2 regions of the Glutamicibacter arilaitensis Re117 genome follow, and region 1 is predicted to be linked to the other one. Evidence: predicted binding sites of a transcription regulator. Region 1 holds the regulator's gene; the other holds the start of a gene.

Evidence for each region. The regulator LexA, encoded in region 1, represses DNA repair genes until DNA is damaged. The targets are predictions, from matches to a motif close to TCGAACANNTGTTCGA.
Region 2: AARI_RS02150 (LexA family protein) is a predicted target of LexA. The motif match lies at 1,915-1,930, and genes of this name have one in related genera.

Annotation. Positions count from the first base shown of each region.
Region 1 is NC_014550.1:1,236,770-1,240,180, reverse strand. Features, by position in the region: gene AARI_RS06165 (histidinol-phosphate transaminase) at 1-975, opposite strand, end outside; gene AARI_RS06160 (LysM peptidoglycan-binding domain-containing protein) at 1,057-1,410, opposite strand; gene lexA (transcriptional repressor LexA) at 1,669-2,388, shown strand; gene AARI_RS06150 (glycoside hydrolase family 76 protein) at 2,445-3,411, opposite strand, start outside.
Region 2 is NC_014550.1:376,064-379,474, forward strand. Features, by position in the region: gene AARI_RS02140 (NAD(P)H-binding protein) at 1-362, opposite strand, end outside; gene AARI_RS02145 (MFS transporter) at 478-1,683, shown strand; gene AARI_RS02150 (LexA family protein) at 1,954-2,370, shown strand; gene AARI_RS02155 (Y-family DNA polymerase) at 2,360-3,411, shown strand, end outside.

The DNA of each region.
Region 1 (3,411 bases):
TTCCCAAATAGCATGGGGATCTTCAACACCACCAAAGAACACGAAATTGGAATCGGAGACCGAAGGCTTGAGGCCAAGTTCCTTCAGTCGGGTGACAATACGGTCGCGTTGCGACTTGATGTCTTCAACTTGGGCCAGCAACAGCTCAATGTTCTTCAACGCGGCAATGGCGGTCGCTTGGGTAACTGCCGAGAGGTGGTACGGCAACCGCACCAACCGGATCGCGTCAGTAACTTCAGGAGCTGCAGCCAAATAGCCTACGCGTGCGCCGGCCAGCCCGAAGGCTTTGGACATGGTGCGCGAGACGATCAAACGCTGGCGGCCATCGAGCAAGGTCAGTGCGGATTTGGTGCTGGCCAATGAGAACTCTGCGTAGGCTTCGTCGACGATCAGCACGCCGTCATGCTCGCTCAGGGCTTCATACACTTCGGTGATGACGTCCAGGCCAAGCGCCGTGCCGGTGGGGTTGTTGGGCGAGCAGAGGAATACGATATTCGGCTTGTGCTCGCGGACCTGTGCGGCCGCGGATTCAGCGGACAGGGTGAAATCTGCAGCGCGCGTTCCGGCAATGTAAGACGTGTCTGTTCCACTAGCAAGCAGTGGGTACATGGAGTAGGTAGGAGCGAAGCTCATCAGCGAACGGCCAGGACCGCCAAAGGCTTGCAGGATTTGCTGAAGGATTTCGTTGGAGCCGTTAGCAGCCCAGATATTTTCCTTGGTCAGCGAATGCCCCAGGTAATCGGCGAGCAATTCACGCAGTTCGGTGAATTCGCGGTCCGGGTAGCGGTTCAACGTTGCCGCAGCCTTAGCCACTTCTTGGGAAATGGCGTCTACGACTGTTGGTGGCAACGGATGGGTGTTCTCGTTGACGTTCAGCTGAATGGGCACATCAATTTGTGGTGCGCCATAAGGGGATAGCCCGCGGAGATTCTCACGCAAGGGCAGCTGACTCAAAAGTTCACTGCGGTCATTCACGCATCAAGTCTACGTGCGCAGTGTGCCTGCAGGTGAATCCGCTACGAGGGCAGGTAACAAACCTGAGGCAGGTGGTGCAAGCTAGCCGGCGAGGACCGGAATGGACAAGGTCTCGCCGATCTGGATTTCGCTGCTGTTCAACGCGTTCAATTCTGCGATGTGGTCGACTGCGGAGGTTACGTCATAGCCAGTGGCGTATTCCCGTGCCAGACTCCACAGGGTATCTCCTGGAATAACGGTGACGTCCACGGTTTCGATTCCCGCCGGAGTGTTCGCTGCAGCATGCGCGTCGGAAGAAAACATTGCGATGAAGAACGCTGCTGCGACGGTGAGTGCAAAAATAGGCAGTCCAACCAGCACGGCCCATCCGCGGCGGTTGATGCGGATCTTCAGTGGCGTCTGGGTCTGATTTGAGTCAAGTGCGACGGTAGCCATGACTTTGTCTCCTCAAAAAATTCAAGTGATGCGAATGTGTATTCGAAACTATCGATTCGAAAACTTGTTCTAACTTCGTATATCTGTTCTAACAGAGGTTTGCAGGACTTGTCCAGAAGTTTTCGAACAAATCTTTGAAAGAAGCTCGCTTATCTACTAAGATTTCGAAGTAGACGAGCAATGAAAACATCACACCATCTAGCTCCGACAGTTTGGACTTACGAACTTTCGAATATTTGCTAGGGAAGGCAAAATCTCATGTCAGCTTCACAACGCACTCCCCGATCGAATGCACGTTCGCTGACGATACGCCAAAAGAAGATCCTGGAGACGATCCAGCGGTCTATCGGCAAGAACGGCTATCCACCATCGATGCGTGAGATTGGCGACGCAGTTGGCCTCAAGAGCCTTTCGAGCGTGACTCACCAGTTGAGCCAGTTGGAAAAGCTGGGCTACATCCGTCGCGATCCACGCCGTCCGCGCGCCATGGAAATCCTGCTCCCGCTGCAGCTGGCCGAAGATTCAGAGGCTGCTGAAGCTTCGAAACCAGCAGAGCCGGTCATCAACGAAGACGCCAAGATCATTGAGCTGAGCACTTCCGCTGACACGACCATGGTCCCGCTGGTAGGTCGCATTGCCGCTGGTGGCCCAATCCTGGCCGAACAATCCGTCGAAGATGTTTTCTCGTTGCCTCGTCAGCTCGTTGGACATGGCGAATTGTTCATGCTCAAGGTATCCGGCGATTCAATGGTTGACGCTGCGATTTGCGATGGCGACTGGGTAGTTGTCCGTCGCCAGCAGACGGCAGACAACGGGGATATCGTCGCAGCACTGCTCGACGAAGAAGCCACGGTCAAGACGTTCCGCCAGCGCGATGGGCATACGTGGTTGCTTCCGCAGAACTCGCGCTACGAACCAATTTTGGGCGATGCAGCAACCATTATGGGACGTGTCGTCTCCGTGATGCGCTCACTCTAATAGTTGCCCCTCGATTGCGCTGGTGCTTGGCACCAGCGCAATCTTCGTTTGATGCGCTAGCGCCCAGTGCTTGATTCGAGGCCGGCCGCGGCGCAGAAGATCATCCAACGCTGCACTGCTGCTGAAAGCCGGCGTGGCTCTTGGTCTTTTAGATGATGCGAGGTCGCCATGACCAGCGTCTTGGCGGTGTCGCGGCTAGAGGCCTCCAACCGCTCATCGGTGGCGGCAAGAGCCAGGTAGCGGCAGAGGATCCCCGCAAACAGATTGCCATCTCCTCCATGGTTGAATGCCAGCACCCCTGATTCTGAGGCCAGGGACTGCGCGGTCGCTTTGATCAGCACCTGGGCATGAGCCAGGTCCGCAGGTTCGCCGAGCTCAAGCAATGCACCAAGGACGGTTCCCTGGTTATAACTGTAGACCGCTGGTTCCAGCCGGTGTCCGCGTTCATTTATCCGCAGTCCGTCCAAGTACAGCCCGTGTTCAGAGCTGAACAGCTTAGCTTCCAGCCATTGCAGAAGCTCACGCGAGATATCCTTCTGTCCTGTACGGGCGAAGAACAATGCCGCTGGCGCGTTAGCGGGCGTGTTTTTGAAGTCCCGCTTCCTGGACCAGTACAGGCCACCGTCCAGTACATCATCCTTGCCTTGATGAAGCTGCTTGCCCAGCACTCGCACTGCCAGCTGTGCATGCTTGTTCTTCTTACCGGACGCCTCATGGGTGAACCGAACCAAGCGTTCGCTGGCCAGGGCCAGCCATGCCATATCGTGGAAAAAATAGTTGGGCAGGACCCCGAAGTTCCGCAGGTGGATGCCACGCAATAAGGCGTTGGCCAGGGCTAGTGCTTCGCCAGCCAGCTTGTCGTTGCCTTCATTCAGGTACGCGTAGCCATCATCGATGATGGCATCCAGGTAATGAGCCTGCCACCAGTAGTTCCATTCACTGAAGGGATGCGAGAGCCCGTTGAGGTCGCTGAGCATGCTTCCATCGAGCAATCGTTGCGCTGTGCTGTAGCTGCGTCCAATC
Region 2 (3,411 bases), 860 kb from region 1:
TCATCGACCCATTGACCTGCTTCACCGCCCATGACGGCGCTGGAGGAGACGTAGATGAAACGTCGCAGCTTCGGGCAGTCCGCCGCGACGCGGGTAGCCAGCTCCTTGGCCACGTTCAAGTAGCTGCGTTGGTAGCCTTCAGCGTCGCGCGTGACCGGAACGGGGGTCAGTACCACGATGTCGGTTTCCGGGTCGATGGCCGGCCACTTAGCAGGCACGAGCAAGTCCACGCTGTGGCCTGTGAATAGGCCAGGGAGCTTGTCTGCCTGGCGGCGCCAGGCAGTGACCTCATGGCCATGGGCGTGGAAACGCAGTCCGGCTTCGGTAGCGACATCTCCGCAGCTGACCAGTAATACCTTCACGAGACTCCTTGGGTGCGTTGCAGTAGGTGGCGTGAATTCTTCTGCCTCTAGACTAGGACTTTGGCGGGAGTCGATCGAGTTGGCCAACCGTCAAGTGGTCAAAGGCAGGAGGAGCATGGGTGCGTCAGCGCGTTGCGTGATCTTTGCTGCCGTGGCCTTCTTCTCCATGCTCGGCGAGGGCATGGCCGTTTTCGCTTTGACCCTTGCAACGGCAGACGAACTGGGGTCATGGGGCGTCACCGCATTATTCTTGGCAGGGCTGGTGCCTCCGGTGGTCTTTGCTCCTTGGGTGGGGCGCTGGGTGGACGGTTCTGCGCTTTGGCGCGTATGGATCATCAATCTAGGTCTGCACGTGCTGGTATTTGCAGCCATGGCGCTGGCCGGAAGCATCATTGCCAGCTTGGCTTTGTTGTCCGTGGCCAGCGTTTGCGCAGTCGTCAACGGTGCAGTGATCTTCAAACTCATCCCACGAATCCGCGGGGGATTCAGCGTCGCCCGGGCCAGCAGCTTTCTTGTGGTGGCGACCTCGCTGGCCGGCATCATTGCCCCTGCCGTTGCTTCCTTCGTTTTTGCAGCACGTGGCCTGGGTGTTGTGCTGTGGTGCGCGGCGTTAGGTTTCGTGATCCTCGCCGTGGCGGCGGTGCTGCTCTTTTCTTCGCAGCGCTCGAATCCGGATGAAACTGCTGCTTCCGCCGCGCCTACCGCGCCGCATGCGGCCGCTGCTGCACGAAGCACCGCGGTCTTGCTGCACGACTGGCGTCTGCGTGTGCTGTTGCTTCCAATGGCGGCCATTGTGTTGTTCACGGCTGCCGAGGGGGTGGCCGGGGTGTTCTATCTGCGTGAAGTGACCGCCACGGACACCGGGTACGCGGTACTGCTGGGGGCTTGGTCGCTGGGAGCTGTGGCCGGTTCGCTGGTTGGCGGCAACCAGCGGTTTGGCGCGCGCAGCGCGCTGCCGATCCTGCTCGGTGGTGCTGGAGTCGGAGCCGCAATTCTGGTTGAGGGGCTTTGGGCTAATCCTGCGGGTCTGGCTGTGGTCTTCTTACTGGGCGGAGTGGGCAACGGGCTGCATAATACTGGGGTGCGAACGGCGATCTACGACTACGTGCCAGAATCCCGGCATGGTGCGGCGTGGGCCCAGCTTCGGATGATGATCAACATCATGGTTGCGCTGGGATATCTTGTCGGGACCCCGGGGTTGTTTGTTGAGCCTGCCCAGCTGGTTATCGTCTTTTCCGGTGCCGGGACGCTACTGGCTATCGCCCTGAGCCTTGTATTGCTCAAGCGCAGGAACGGACAAAGTCCTATCTCGAATCGATGAGTCGCCGCTACGCAGCATTTCACTCCGGGCTGTTGCCTGAACCGAGCTCAGATCACTGAAATCATGGCTCAGCGCGCGAGCCAGGCATCAGGTAAAGGAGATCCTTCCTTCAACGGTTCCAATAATTTCTGCCACCTCTGACCCGTGGTGTTGAAGTACTGTCTTGCCGAACGCAAACGGGGAGTCCGCTGGAGGTGAAGTGCTGCGCCGCAACACGATACAATCAAGTATTCGAATATTTGTACTAGCTTTCAGCAGGGAGTGGTGGGTGTGGCTGACGAACAAGAAATGATGCCTCCGGGTGCCAGCCATGGACCGGTCCAAGCGGTCTCTGCAATGGGATTCCCCTCGCCAGCCCGCGATTATTTCGACGGCGGCCTGGATCTGAACCGTTTGCTGGTGCGTGACCGGGTTTCCACCTTCATCATGCGCGTCTCCGGCAACGCCATGCAATCAGCAGGAATCCATGACGGCGATGAAGTAATCGTGGACCGTTCGCTCTCCGTGCGCCATGGCTCTGTGGTGATCGTGAACCTCAACGGGCAGATGCTGGTGCGCCGCTGGCAGATCGATGGCCAAGAAGTCGGGCTGCTCAGCGATGAATCGCCGCTGCCTGTGGTGCTGACCGAAGGCGATGAAGTCAACGTTTTCGGCGTGATTACCAGGTGCCTGCATCATGTCCGCTGATCACGTGGCCCTGGTGGACGTGAATAACTTCTACGTCTCCTGCGAGCGGGCCTTCGACTATTCGCTGCGCAATCGCCCGGTTGTGGTGCTATCGAACAATGACGGCTGCGTGGTCGCTCGTTCCCAGGAAGCCAAGGATCTGGGTATTCCTACGGGGGAGCCGTTCTTCAAGGTCCAGCGCTATATGGACTCCCATAACCTTGCGGTGCGTTCGAGCAACTATGAGCTGTACGGCGACATGTCCGCCCGCGTCATGGAATTGCTAGGCCGTTATGGAACCTGGCACGAGGTGTACTCCATCGACGAGTCCTTCGTCGGGCTGGAAGGCAATCTGGAACAGGTGCGCAGTGTTGCCGCCCAAATCCGTGCTGCCATTGACCAGAGCATTGGCTTGCCGGTGTGTGTTGGCGTCTCATCAACCAAGACCCTGGCGAAGCTGGCCAACCATATCGCCAAACACAATCCGGGACTTGGCGGAGTTTGCGTCCAGCAGCTCATGGACCCCGAAGTGCTGGAGAATATTCTGCACCGAGTGCCGGTGACCGATGTCTGGGGAGTGGGCCGCAAGACCGGTGCCAAGCTGGCAGCGATGGGTATTGAATCCATCGCGGACCTGCAGGCAGCTGATCCGCTGGCGATCCGCAAGAAGTTTTCGGTCGTCTTGCAGCGAACGGTCTTCGAACTCAATGGGCAACGTTGCATCGGACCGGTGGAAGAACGAGCGGACCGCGGCCAAGTCATGTTCACCCGTTCCTTCTCCACTCCGGTACGAACCCATGAGGCAATGGAAGAAGTCATGTCGATCTATGCGCAAAAGGCCGCCAGCCGGCTGGCTCGCGAAGGCCGATATGCAGCACTGCTCACCGTGACCGCGGGAACGAGCCGATTCGCCCGGGGAGAAGCGTCCTTCCCGAGCGCACAGGTGCGCCTGCCCCGGCCGACACGGGATCCCATTCTGCTCAGCAAGCTGGCCATTGCTGCGATGCGCGACCTGATGCAGCCGGGAATTGACTACGTCCGCGGGGGAGTGATCCTTTCAGG